2 regions of the Streptomyces sp. NPDC022552 genome follow, and region 2 is predicted to be linked to the other one. Evidence: riboswitches for the same ligand, from Rfam matches in the RefSeq annotation. Region 2 holds a riboswitch; the other holds the start of a gene.
The links. A riboswitch is a leader RNA that binds a small molecule or an ion and turns the genes downstream of it on or off. The one in region 2 is predicted to bind cobalamin.
Positions count from the first base shown of each region.

Region 1: another riboswitch for cobalamin. It lies ahead of ACZ3OF_RS06800 (prenyltransferase/squalene oxidase repeat-containing protein); the one in region 2 lies ahead of cobN (cobaltochelatase subunit CobN).

Region 1 is NZ_JBVHGJ010000002.1:419,536-426,237, reverse strand. Features, by position in the region: gene ACZ3OF_RS06825 (TetR family transcriptional regulator) at 1-707, shown strand, start outside; gene ACZ3OF_RS06820 (hypothetical protein) at 725-1,261, opposite strand; gene ACZ3OF_RS06815 (ferredoxin) at 1,346-1,579, opposite strand; gene ACZ3OF_RS06810 (aldehyde dehydrogenase) at 1,579-3,048, opposite strand; gene ACZ3OF_RS06805 (MBL fold metallo-hydrolase) at 3,550-4,584, shown strand; cobalamin riboswitch at 4,639-4,805, shown strand; gene ACZ3OF_RS06800 (prenyltransferase/squalene oxidase repeat-containing protein) at 4,868-6,118, shown strand; gene ACZ3OF_RS06795 (SCO2322 family protein) at 6,157-6,702, shown strand, end outside.
Region 2 is NZ_JBVHGJ010000005.1:415,319-422,020, reverse strand. Features, by position in the region: gene abc-f (ribosomal protection-like ABC-F family protein) at 4-1,587, shown strand; gene cobN (cobaltochelatase subunit CobN) at 1,584-5,195, opposite strand; cobalamin riboswitch at 5,234-5,370, opposite strand; gene ACZ3OF_RS17490 (cobalamin biosynthesis protein CobG) at 5,425-6,702, shown strand, end outside.

The sequences.
Region 1 (6,702 bases), on a different contig from region 2:
CGCCCCTGACAGAGCGCCAGGAGGCGCGACGCCGCCGCATCCTGCACGCCAGCGCGCAGCTCGCCGGGCGGGGCGGTTTCGACGCCGTGCAGATGCGTGAGGTCGCCGACGCGGCCGGGGTGGCCCTGGGCACGCTGTACCGCTACTTCCCGTCCAAGATCCATCTGCTCGTCGCGACGATGCAGGACCAGCTCCAGCACATGCACACGACTCTGCGGAAGCGGCCGCCGACGGGCGACACCTCGGCCGAGCGGGTCGCGGAGACCCTGATGAGGGCGTTCCGGGCGCTCCAGCGCGAGCCGCAGCTCGCGGACGCGATGGTGCGGGCGCTGACGTTCGCGGACCGGAGCGTGAGCCCCGAGGTGGACACGGTCTCGCGGCTGACGACGGCGATCATCCTGGACTCGATGGGGCTCGAACACCCGACGCCGCAGCAGCTGTCGGCGGTACGGGTGATCGAGCACACCTGGCACTCGGCGCTGATCACCTGGCTGTCGGGGCGGGCCTCGATCGCGCAGGTGAAGATCGACATCGAGACGGTCTGCCGCCTGATCGACCTGACCGCACCGAGCGGGCAGGCCGGGCAGGCCGGGCAGGGCCGGCCGGCCGCGCAGGGCGCGCCGGGAGCGCCGGGAGCGCCGAGCGGGGCGGTCGCGCCGAGCGGGCCGGTCGCGCCCGCGGCCGCCGAGGGCCGCGGGGCGGTCTGACGGAGCCCCAGGAGCCGTTACGGCTTCCTGTTCTTCTCCAGGTCGGCCTTGAACAGGGCCTCGCACTCCGGGGTGTTGTCCGTGCCGATGAACATCACGATGGCGAAGCCGGCGGCGCCGTGGTTGCTGGCCTTGACCGACCAGGTGCCCTTGTTCAGCGTCTTGACGGTGGACCCGGACTGCTCGGTGGCCGGGCCCTCCTTCCAGCCGCCGCCGGTCAGTGCCGTCACCGTGGCGTCGTAGGACTTCTTCGGGTCCGCCGCCTTCTCGGCGTCGGCCGTCCAGGACACCATGCAGCTCTTGAGCTCGGCCGGGACCGCGTCGCCCGAGGGGTCCTCGGTGAAACCGGCCGCCGTGGCCGCGGTCCCGATCTCCTTCCTCACCGCGGTCGCGTCCGGGCTCTCGCCGCCCGCCTCCGCGCCGCCGGTCGTGGAGCCCGAGGAGGAGGCGGACGAGCCGCCCTTGTTCTTGCCCGAGCCGCCGCCATCGCTGCCGCAACCCGCCACCAGCAGCACCACACCGGCGGCCACGGCCACCCCCGTCGCCTTGCGCACAACTCTTCCAATCCTCGGCGCACGCGGGCCTGTTGCCCCCGTGGTCAGAGGAAGATTTTTGCACGCGTGAACACGTGCTCGTGGCTACTCCTCCGGCGGGAAGACCGGCTCCCCGCTGTCGAGCAGCGTGATCAGAATGGCCTCCACCGGGCAGCCCTCGGCCGCGGCCAGCACCCGCTCGTTCGCGTCCGACTCCGGTTCGCTCGGGTGGGACTGACGGGCCGTGTCGAGGCGGAAGCCGTCCGGGGCGTGGTTGACGCACATGCCGGAGCCGATGCACACCCCCCGGTCGACCTCCACACGCCAGCGGTCGCCCATCAGGCACCACCCGGTCCCTCGTACCCGGCCGGCAGGTGGATCATCTTGTGCTCCAGGTACTCGCCGAAGCCCTCGGGGCCGAACTCCCGCCCCAGGCCCGAGTTCTTGTAGCCGCCGAAGGGGCCGAGCATGTCCAGGCTGAAGGTGTTGATGTTGAAGGTGCCCGTGCGGACCTGCCGGGCGAAGTCGATGCCGTGCTCGACGTCCCCGGTCCAGACGCTGCCGCTGAGCCCGAAGTCGGAGTCGTTGGCGATCCTGAGCGCCTCGCTCTCCTCCCCGTACGGAAGGAGACCGATGACCGGTCCGAAGATCTCCTCGCGTGCGATCCGCATGGTGTTGTCCACGGCCCCGAAGAGCGTCGGCTCGACGTACCAGCCGCGGTCCAGGCCGGCCGGACGGCCACCGCCCGTCAGGACCTTGGCGCCCTCGTCCTGGCCGAGCTTGATGTAGTCGAGGGAGCGCTGCCGCTGCCGCTGGGCGACCAGCGGGCCGACCTGTGTGGCCGGGTCGAGCGGGTCGCCGACGACCAGCGCGCCCGCGGCGGCGGCGAACGCCTCGGCGATCTCGTCGTACCGGCTGCGCGGGGCGAGGATGCGGGTCTGGGCGACGCAGGCCTGGCCGTTGTTCATCCAGGCCGCGGGGACGATCCCGGCGACGGCGGTGGCCACGTCGGCGTCGGGCAGGATGACGGCCGCGGACTTGCCACCGAGTTCGAGGGTGACGCGGGTGAGGTTGCGGGAGGCGACCTCCATCACGCGCTTTCCGGCGGCGACCGACCCGGTGAAGGAGACCTTGTCGACGCCCGGGTGGCCGACGAGGTACTCGCTGACCTCGCGGTCGGCGGGCAGGATGGACAGGACGCCTTCGGGGAGGCCCGCCTCGGTGGCGATCTCGGCGAGGATGTACGAGTCGAGCGGCGACTCGGGCGAGGGCTTGAGGACCACCGTGCAGCCGGCGAGCAGCGCGGGCCCGAGCTTGGCGGCGGCGGTGAACTGCGGGACGTTCCACGGCACGACCGCCGCGACGACACCGACCGGCTCGCGCCGCACCAGGATCGGCCCGAGGACGCCCGCGCGCCTGCTCTCGTACGGGAAGTCACGGGCGATGGTGATCGCCGCGTCCCAGACCATCATGGCGCCGAGGGCCTGGGCGAGAACGCTCCAGGAGTACGGGGAGCCGTTCTGGGAGCTGATCGAGCGGGCGATCTCCTCGTGGCGTACGGCGATGGCGTCCTTGATCCGCCCGACGACGGCGATCCGCTCCTCGAGCGTCATCCTGGGCCAGGGCCCGTGGTCGAAGGCCTCGCGCGCGGCGGCGACGGCCCGGTCGACATCCTCCCGGGAGGCGTGCGGCACACGACCGATGACCTCCTCGGTGTGCGGCGAGATCACCTCGATGACATCCCCGCCGGCCGGATCGGTCAACGCCCCGCCGATGTACAGCTTTCCGTGCTCCACAAGCTCGGTCATGGCCGACTGCCTCCCGGAACCCGCACTGTTTCTGACTGTGTATCAGAACTGATATCAGTTCTAGTTATAGGGGGCAATGGCCAGGACGAGACAGGCCCCCACCAGCCGCTTTGCTGCTGGTGGGGCCTGCGTCACACCGCCTGGGCCGTCTCGGGGCCGTCAGTCGTTCCGGCGGCCCGCCGATCCCTGTCGCCGACGGCCTTCCGAGTACGGCTCTCGCTGCTCGGCATGAGGTGCGTGTACACCCGCAGCGCGAAGCCCGGATCGGCGTGCCCGACGAAACCACACAGCGCCGTGATGTGTTCGCCGGTCCCGAGCGGCCCAGGCCGCACCCTGCGCTGACGACTCCACCCTCCACCACCGCGAGCCCGAGGGCCTGGCGGTCTACCGCACGGCCGCGCGCCCGACAAGGCACCGCACGCCACCCTGACGGACCGTCAGTTCTCGTTATAGTGGGCCCGGTCGAGCAATCGCCCTGCCGTCGCGGAGAGATGAGGGCCCATGAGCCAGGTGACCGAGCACGGCGGAGGCGTCTGGTCGCTCCGGGTACCCATTCCGGACAACCCCCTCGGGCACACCCTCGTCCACGTCCTCGACACCGACCGCGGGCCCGTGCTGATCGACACCGGTTGGGACGATCCGGCGTCCTGGAACGAACTGGCCGACGGACTGACCGCGTTGGGGACCTCCGTACGGGACGTGCACGGGGTCGTCATCACGCACCACCACCCCGACCACCACGGGCTCTCGGGTCAGGTCCGCGAGGCGTCCGGCGCGTGGATCGCGATGCACGCCGCCGACACCGCCGTCGTCCGCCGCACCCGCGAGTCCGAACCCGGCACCTGGCTCGACTACCTCGCCCGCAAGCTGGCCGCCGTCGGCGCCCCCGAGGAGCACACCGCCCCGCTCCGCGCGACCCGCGCGGGCCGCGCGAGCACCCTGCCCGGACTGCGCTCCGCGCTCCCCGACCGCGAGATCGTCCCCGGCGAGCTGCTCGATCTCGCGGGCCGCCGGCTGCGCGCGGTCTGGACCCCCGGACACACCCCCGGCCATGTCTGCCTCCACCTGGAGGAGGAGCACCCCGCCGGACTCCCGGGCCACGGCCGGCTCTTCTCCGGCGACCACCTGCTCCCCGGGATCTCCCCGCACATCGGTCTCTACGAGGACCCGGACGACGAAACCGCCACCGACCCCCTGGGCGACTACCTGGACTCACTGGAGCGGATCGGGCGGCTCGGCGTCGCCGAGGTGCTCCCGGCCCATCAGTACGCCTTCACCGACGCCGCCGGCCGGGTACGGGAGCTGCTCGACCACCACGAGGAGCGGCTGACCGGACTCCTGCGCCTCCTCGCGGCGCCGCTCACCCCCTGGCAGCTCGCCGAGCGCATGGAGTGGAACCGCCCCTGGGACCAGATCCCGTACGGCTCCCGCACCATCGCGGTCAGCGAGGCGGAGGCCCACGTGCGCCGCCTCGTGAAACTGGGCCGCGCGGAGGCCGCCCCGGGCACCGACCCCGTGGCGTACGTGGCGGTGTGAGGCCCCGGCCGCCCCCGGCCCGGGCGGAGGTGTGAGGCGCCTCGCACCCGCCGGTCGGGCGGTGTACGGGCCGGTAGAGTGTGCGAGTCGTCCTCACACCCGTACGGGGGGAAGCCGGTGCAAATCCGGCACTGACCCGCAACCGTGACCGCCCTCGCCCGCCGTGGACGGAAGCCGGAATGCCCCGCCCGGGACGTGACCGCCGGCACCGTCGAGGAATACGGAGCCGAGCCTGGTGCCTCAGCGTGCCGGTGCCCGGCCGCAGGAGAGGGCCACAGCTCGCATGATCACCGTCCGTCGCGGCGCCGCCGCGTTCGCCGCCGCAGCGGTGCTCTGCACCGGCGTCGCCCCCGTCGCATCCGCCGCGCCCTCCCCGTCCGCGACCCCCGCGCCCGTGATCCCCGCCGGGCTCTACGGCACGAAGGACCCGACGTACGACGGCGTGTGGCGCCAGTCGCTCGCCTTCATCGCCCAGACGACCAGCGGTGTGCAGCCCGCCGACGAGGCCGTGTCCTGGCTCCGGAAGCAGCAGTGCGACAGCGGCGCCTTCGCGTCGTACCGCCCGGACCCCGCCAAGCCCTGCGACACGGCCACCATGCTGGACACCAACGCCACCGCCGTCGCCGTCCAGGCACTCACCGGCGCCAAGCGCCTGAGCACCGAACCCGAGCCCCTGGCCAAGGCGGCCGCGGCCGGCGCGGCCTGGCTGAAGGGTGTGCAGAACAAGGACGGCGGCTGGGGCTACAACCCCGGCGGCCCCAGCGACGCCAACTCCACCTCGATCGTCATCAGCGCGCTCACCGCGCTCGGCGAGAAGCCCGGCGCGGTGAAGTCCGTCGAGGGCAGGACCCCGTACGACGCCCTGCTCGGCCTCGCCCTGCCCTGCTCCGCCAAGGAAGGTGCGGGCGCCTTCGCGTACCAGCCCGACAAGGACGGCAAGCTTCTCGCGAACGCCGACGCCACCGCCGCCGCCACGCTCGCCGGGCTCGGCAAGGGCATCACCGCGCGGGGCGTGGAGCCCCAGCAGAGCCCGGTCTGCACGGACCTGGCGAAGCCGACGATGGACCGGGCCGCGCTCAACGGCGCCTCCTACCTGGCCGCCGCGCTGGCGAAGACCGGCCACCTGAACACCCCGCCGATGCCCGGCGCCACCGACCCGACCGAGCTGCCCGACCACGGCAACACCGCCGACGCCGTCGTCGCGCTCGCCGCGACCGGTGCCACGAAGGAGGCCTCCGGCGCGCTGACCTGGCTCCAGAAGAACTCCGCCGCCTGGGCGAAGGAGAGCGGTCCCGCCGCGTACGCGCAGCTGATCCTCGCCGCGAAGGCGATGCACGTCGACCCGCGCGCCTTCGGCTCGACGGACCTCCTCGAGGAGCTGGCCGCCACCGGGCCCGCGCCGAAGGCCTCGCCGTCCGCCGCGCCCGAGGCGAGCGACGACGACTCCGGCTCCTTCGACGTGTGGTGGATCATCGGCATCGGCATGGTCGTCGGCGTCGGCATCGGCTTCCTGGTGAGCGGGCGCAAGAAGTGAGGGCCGGGCTCCTCGGCGCAGCGGCCGGCGTCGCCCTGATGCTGGCCGCCGCCGCTCCCGCCGAGGCCGTCGGCTACCGGTACTGGTCGTCCTGGGAGAGCGACGGCGGGGGGACCTGGGCGTACGCGACGCAGGGCCCGGCGACCGCCCGGCCGTCCGACGGCGAGGCCGTCGGCTTCCGCTTCGCGGTCAGCAAGGACAGCAGCGACGCCGCCCGGCCCACCGCCGCCCCCGACTTCGCGGGCGTCTGCGCCGGTACGGAGGAGAAGGCCGGCACCAAGCGGGTGGCGGTCGTCGTGGACTTCGGCACCCCGCAGGACGCCCCGCCGGGCGAGGCTCCGCCCCAGCCGCCGGTGAAGACCGGCTGCGCCCAGGTCCGCGAGGACGCGACGAGCGCGGAGGCGCTGGCCGCGGTGGCGAAGCCGCTGCGGTACGACAGCGCGGCGCTGCTGTGCGGGATCGCCGGCTACCCGGCGAAGGGCTGCGGCGAGCAGGTGGCGGAGACGAACCCTCCGTCCGGGGAGAGCCGGCCCGACGGCGACCTCACGGTGACGGCCACCCAGGCGCCGGAGGGCAAGGGTGAG
Region 2 (6,702 bases):
CCCTTGTTCCGTGTCCATCTCACCGACGTCACCAAGCGCTACGACGACCGGATCGTCCTCGACCGCGTCTCCCTCACCGTCCGGCCCGGCGAACGCGTCGGCGTCGTCGGCGACAACGGCTCCGGGAAGTCGACCCTCCTGCGGCTCCTCGCCGGCCTGGAGCCGTCCGACAACGGCACCGTCACCGTCGACTCCCCCGGCGGTCTCGGCCACCTCGCCCAGACCCTGGACCTCCCCGGCACCGCGACCGTCGGCGACGCCGTCGACCTCGCGCTCGCCGACGTACGGAAGCTGGAGCGGGCGATCCGGGCGGCCGAGGCGGCGCTCGCGCGCACCGGGGATCTGGACACGTACGCCGCGCTCCTCGCCGCGTACGAGGCGCGGGGCGGGCGGGACGCCGACCGGCGGGTCGAGACGACGCTCCGTCAGCTCGGCGAGCGGGCACCGCTCGACCGCGACCGCCCCCTGGGCACCCTCTCCGGCGGGCAGCGCTCGCGCCTCGCGCTCGCCGCGACCCTCGCCGCCGACCCCGAACTGCTGCTGCTCGACGAGCCGACCAACGACCTCGACGACGAGGCCGTGGCCTGGCTGGAGGAGCGGCTGCGCACCCACCGGGGGACGGTCGTCGCCGTCACCCACGACCGGGCCTTCCTCGACGGGGTCACCACCGCCGTCCTGGAGGTCGACCACGAGCAGCGCACAGTGCGCCGGTACGGCAACGGCTACGCCGGCTATCTGGCCGGGCGGGCCGCCGAACGGGCCCGCTGGGAGCGGGAGTACGAGGAGTGGCGGGCCGAGACCGCCCGCCACTCGGCGCTCGCCGACGCGAACATCGACCGCTTCTCCGCCATCCCGCGCAAGGCCCCGGCGTCCTTCAGCGGTGCGGGCGCGTTCCGGGCCCGGTCACGGGCGCACGGCGCGATGAGCCGGATCCGGGCCGCCCGGGAGAAGCTCCACCGGCTCACCGAGAACCCGGTGCCGCCGCCCCCGGACCCGCTGCGGTTCACGGCGGACATCGAGGGCCACGCGGGCGCGGTCGCGCTGACGGACGTACGGGTGGAGGGCAGGCTGCGCCTGGACTCCCTGCACCTGGCCCCCGGCGAACGCCTCCTGGTCACCGGCCCGAACGGCGCGGGCAAGACCACGCTGCTCAAGGTCCTCTCGGGCGAACTCGCCCCCGACGGCGGGACGGTGACGGTCCCGCCCCGGGTCGGGATGCTCCGCCAGGACGCCGCGCTGCCGGACGACCCGCGCACGGTCGCCGCGGCGTTCGGGGCGGGCCGGGAGGAGGAGCTGCTCCGGCTCGGGCTCTTCGGGGCGGCCGATCTGACCACGCCCGTACGGGAGTTGTCGACGGGACAGCGCCGCAAGCTGGAGCTGGCCCGCCTGGTCACCCGCCCGGCGGACCTGCTCCTCCTCGACGAACCGACCAACCACCTGGCCCCCGGCCTCGTGGAGGAACTGGAGGCCGCCCTCGCCACCTACCCCGGCACCCTGGTGATCGTCACCCACGACCGCCGCATCCGTGCGGGCTTCCGGGGCCGCCGGCTCGAACTGTCCCCGGCCCCGGCCCCCGTGACGGCCTAGCCCTCGGAGCCGCCGTCCTCCAGATCGCCCTCCGTGTCCAGGAAGACCTGGCGCAGGGCCGCCAGGGTCTCCGGGTCCGGCTTCTCCCACATGCCGCGCGACTCGGCCTCCAGGAGGCGTTCCGCGATGCCGTGCAGGGCCCAGGGGTTGGCCTCCTTCAGGAAGGCCTGGTTCTCCGGGTCGAGGACGTACGTCTCCGTCAGCTTGTCGTACATCCAGTCGGCGACGACACCCGTCGTCGCGTCGTAGCCGAAGAGGTAGTCGACGGTCGCCGCCAGCTCGAACGCGCCCTTGTAGCCGTGGCGGCGCATCGCCTCGATCCACTTCGGGTTCACCACCCGGGCGCGGAAGACCCGCGAGGTCTCCTCGACCAGGGTCCGGGTGCGGACCGTCTCGGGGCGGGTGGAGTCGCCGATGTACGCCTCGGGGGCCGTGCCCGTCAGCGCGCGGACGGTCGCCACCATGCCGCCGTGGTACTGGAAGTAGTCGTCCGAGTCGGCGATGTCGTGCTCGCGCGTGTCCGTGTTCTTCGCGGCCACGGCGATCCGCTTGTACGCCGTCTCCATCTCCGAGCGCGCCGGACGGCCCTCCAGACCACGGCCGTACGCGTATCCGCCCCACACCGTGTACACCTCGGCGAGGTCCGCGTCCGTCCGCCAGTCGCGCGAGTCGATCAGCTGGAGGATGCCCGCGCCGTACGTACCCGGCCGCGAGCCGAAGATCCGGGTCGTCGCGCGCCGTTCGTCGCCGTGCTCGGCCAGGTCGGCCTGCGCGTGCGCCCGTACGAAGTTGTCCCCGGCCGGCTCGTCGAGCGAGGCGGCAAGCCGCACGGCGTCGTCGAGGAGCCCGATGACGTGCGGGAACGCGTCCCGGAAGAAGCCCGAGATGCGCAGCGTGACGTCGATGCGCGGGCGGCCGAGCTCGGCGAGCGGGATCGGCTCCAGGCCGTTCACCCGGCGCGAGGCGTCGTCCCACGTCGGGCGGATGCCCAGCAGGGCAAGGGCTTCGGCCACGTCGTCGCCCGCCGTGCGCATCGCACTCGTACCCCAGAGGGAGAGGCCGACGGACGTCGGCCACTCTCCGTTGTCGGAGCGGTAGCGCTCCAGGAGCGATTCGGCGAGCGCCTGGCCCGTCTCCCACGCGAGGCGGGAGGGCACGGCCTTGGGGTCGACGGAGTAGAAGTTGCGGCCGGTCGGCAGCACGTTGACCAGGCCGCGCAGCGGAGACCCGGAGGGGCCGGCCGGGACGAAGCCGCCGTTCAACGCGTGGACGGCGTGCGCGAGTTCGTCGGTCGTGGCGGCGAGCCGCGGGACGACCTGCTCGCAGGCGAAGCGCAGCACGGCGGCGACGTCGGGACCGTACGCGGCGGCGACCTCCGCGACCGCGTCCACGGACCAGTCCGCCGCCTCCATCGCCTCGACCAGCTCGCGCGCCGTCGCCTCCGCCTCGTCGGCGGTGGTCCGGGTCGCGGCGGACTCGTCAAGACCCAGGGCCTCACGGAGACCCGGCAGCGCCTGCGTCCCGCCCCAGATCTGCCGGGCGCGCAGGATCGAGAGGACCAGGTTCACGCGCTCGGGACCGGCCGGGGCCCCGCCGAGGACATGCAGACCGTCCCTGATCTGCGCGTCCTTGACCTCGCACAGCCAGCCGTCGACATGCAGCAGGAAGTCGTCGAAGCCGTCGTCCTCCGGACGGTCCTCGAGCCCGAGGTCGTGGTCGAGCTTCGCCGCCTGGATCAGCGTCCAGATCTGCGCGCGGATCGCGGGCAGCTTGGACGGGTCCATGGAGGAGATCTGCGCGTACTCGTCGAGCAGCTGCTCCAGGCGCGCGATGTCGCCGTACGAGTCGGCGCGCGCCATCGGCGGCACCAGGTGGTCGACCAGGGTCGCGTGCACGCGCCGCTTGGCCTGCGTGCCCTCGCCCGGGTCGTTGACCAGGAACGGGTAGACCAGGGGGATGTCGCCGAGCGCCGCGTCCGGGCCGCAGGCGGCGGACAGGCCCGCGTTCTTGCCGGGCAGCCACTCCAGGTTGCCGTGCTTGCCGAGGTGGACCATCGCGTCCGCCCCGAAGCCGCCGTCCTCTGCGCGCGCCGCGATCCAGCGGTAGGCGGCCAGGTAGTGGTGGGACGGCGGGAGATCGGGGTCGTGGTAGATCGCGATCGGGTTCTCGCCGAAGCCGCGCGGCGGCTGGATGAGGATCAGCAGGTTCCCGCGCCGCAGGGCGGCGAGGACGATGTCGCCCTCGGGGTTGCGGGACCGGTCGAGGAACATCTCGCCCGGCGCCGGGCCCCAGTGCTCCTCGACGGCCTCCCGCAGCTCGGCGGGGAGCGTCGCGTACCAGCGCTTGTAGTCGGCGGCCGGGATACGGACGGGGTTCTTCGCCAGCTGCTCCTCGGTCAGCCAGTCCTGGTCGTGGCCGCCCGCCTCGATCAGGGCGTAGATCAGCTCGTCGCCGTCGCCCGAGACCAGGCCCGGGATCTCCTCGACGGGGCCGAAGTCGTACCCCTCCTCGCGCAGGCGGCGCAGGAGCGCGACGGCGGAGGCGGGGGTGTCGAGACCGACCGCGTTGCCGATCCGGGAGTGCTTGGTCGGGTACGCGGAGAGGACCAGGGCGAGCCTCTTCCCGGCGTTCGGGATGTGGCGCAGCCGGGCGTGCCGTACCGCGATCCCGGCGACGCGCGCGGCGCGCTCGGTGTCGGCGACGTAGGCCGGGAGCCCGTCCTCGTCGATCTCCTTGAAGGAGAACGGGACGGTGATGAGCCGGCCGTCGAACTCGGGCACGGCGACCTGGCTCGCGGCGTCCAGCGGGGAGAGACCCTCGTCGTTCTCCTCCCAGGCGGCGCGCGAGCCGGTGAGGCAGAGCGCCTGCAGGATCGGTACGTCGAGGGCGGCGAGGGCGCCCGCGTCCCACGCCTCCTCGTCGCCGCCGGCCTGCGCCTCGGCGGGCCTGGTGCCGCCGGCCGCGAGGACGGTGGTGACGATCGCGTCGGCCGCGCGCAGGGTCTCGAGCAGCTCCGGCTCCGGGGCACGCAGGGAGGCGACGTAGAGCGGCAGGGCGCGGGCGCCCTGGTCCTCGATCGCCTCGCAGAGCGAGTCGACGAAGGCGGTGTTCCCGCTCATGTGGTGGGCGCGGTAGTAGAGCACGGCGACCGTCGGGCCGTCGGCCGTGCGGGCCGTCCGCTCCAGCGGGCCCCAGGTGGGCGCGGCGGCCGGGGCGTCGAAGCCGTGGCCGGTGAGCAGCACGGTGTCGGAGAGGAAGCGGGCCAGCTGCTCCAGGTTGCCGGGGCCGCCGTGCGCCAGGTAGGCGTGCGCCTCGGTGGCGACGCCGACGGGGACGGTGGAGGCCTCCATCAGCTGGGCGTCGGGGGCCTGTTCCCCGGAGAGCACGACCAGCGGCTTCTCCGCCGTCCGCAGGGCCTCCAGGCCCTCCTCCCAGGCACGCAGACCGCCGAGGAGCCGTACGAGAACGAGGTCGACGTCCTCCAGCAGCCCGGGCAGGTCGTCCAGGGCGAGACGGGAGGGGTTGGCGAAGCGGTACGCGACGGGCCCGCCGGCCGCGCGGGCGCTGAGCAGGTCGGTGTCGGAGTGCGACAGCAACAGAATTCGCATGCGTGCGCAGGCCTTCCTCGGGGTTGTCCGCGCCCCGGGTGGTCGTGTGGACGGCAGGAGTTCCTGACTCACCCGGCCCCTTCCGGGACCTGGCTCACAGTGGCGGGACCGCGCCGGATTCTCACCGGGCTTCCTCCCCGGGGTCCTGGGACCCCATGCCGTCTGCATAGTAGATCGTGCGCACAACGGGCAGGGGTCGTCCCCGGGGGTCGACCGGATCCACGTGGGTATGCTCGCCGCCATGTCGCCCACCCCGCCCACAACGCCCAACCGGGGCGAACCTCTCATACGGGACCGCGGCGATGCCTGCCCGGGCGCGCTGCGCCTGCACGCCGCCGACGACGGCGGTCTGGCCCGACTGCGCCTGCCCGCAGGCCTGTTGACGCCGCATCAGGTCGAAGTCCTGGCGTCGGCGGCGGAGTCCCTCGGCGACGGCCGGGTCACGGTCACGTCCCGGGGCAACGTGGAGCTGCGCGGTCTGGGCGGGGGCTGCGGGGCGGAACTGGCCGACCGGCTGACGGAGGCGGGCCTCCTCCCCTCCGCCACCCACGAACGCGTCCGCAACATCGTCGCCTCGCCGACCGCGGGACTGGACGGACTCGGCCACGCGGACGTCCAGTTGTGGTCCCGCGAACTGGACGCGCTGCTCTGCGCGGCCCCCTGGACGGCCGCCCTGTCGGGCCGCTTCCTCTTCGCCCTGGACGACGGCCGGGGGGACGTGGCGCGGCTGGGCGGAGATGTGACCTTGATCGCAGAAGGCCCCTGGACGAACGCCGCCCGGGAGACGACCGGCCCGGGCCCACGTGCGGGCGGCGTCCTGCTGTACGTCGGCGGGCAGGCGTTCCGCGTCGCGGGCGCCGACGCGCCGCGAGCGGCGCTCGCCGCGGCCGACGCGTTCCTGCGGGCCGCACGGGCGGCCGGGAACGGCGCGTGGCGTGTGAAGGAGCTTCCGGGCGTCGGCGCGACGGGGGCGGAGGCCATCGAAGCCGCCGGTGCGAAGGAACTGCCGGGCATCGGGCCCGCGGGCTCCCCGGGTGGCGGGGCGGCCGACGCGCCGGGTGCCGGGGCCGGTCTTCTCGACCTCGCCGCCGCGTTCACGCGGGCCGGGATCGACGCCCGTCCCGTCGTCCCCGTACCGCCGCTGCCGCACAGCACGCCACCCGCGCCCGGGCTCCTCGGCAGCAGCGACGCGCTGCACGTGCTCGCGCCGCTCGGGCGGATGACCGCCGCCCAGCTCCGCGCGCTGTTGCCCGCCGGCGAGGTACGGCTCACGCCCTGGCGTGGGGCCGTCGTCGCCGGGTCGTCCCGGACACGGCTTCCCGAGCTGGCCGCGGCCGGGCTGATCACCCGCCCCGACGACCCCCGCGTCGGCGTCGGCGCCTGCACCGGGCGGCCCGGCTGCGCCAAGTCCCTCGCCGACGTCCGCGCGGACGCCGTACCCGGCGCGCCCGGCGTCCCCGTCCACTTCTCCGGGTGCGAACGCCGCTGCGGCCACCCCCAAGGCGCC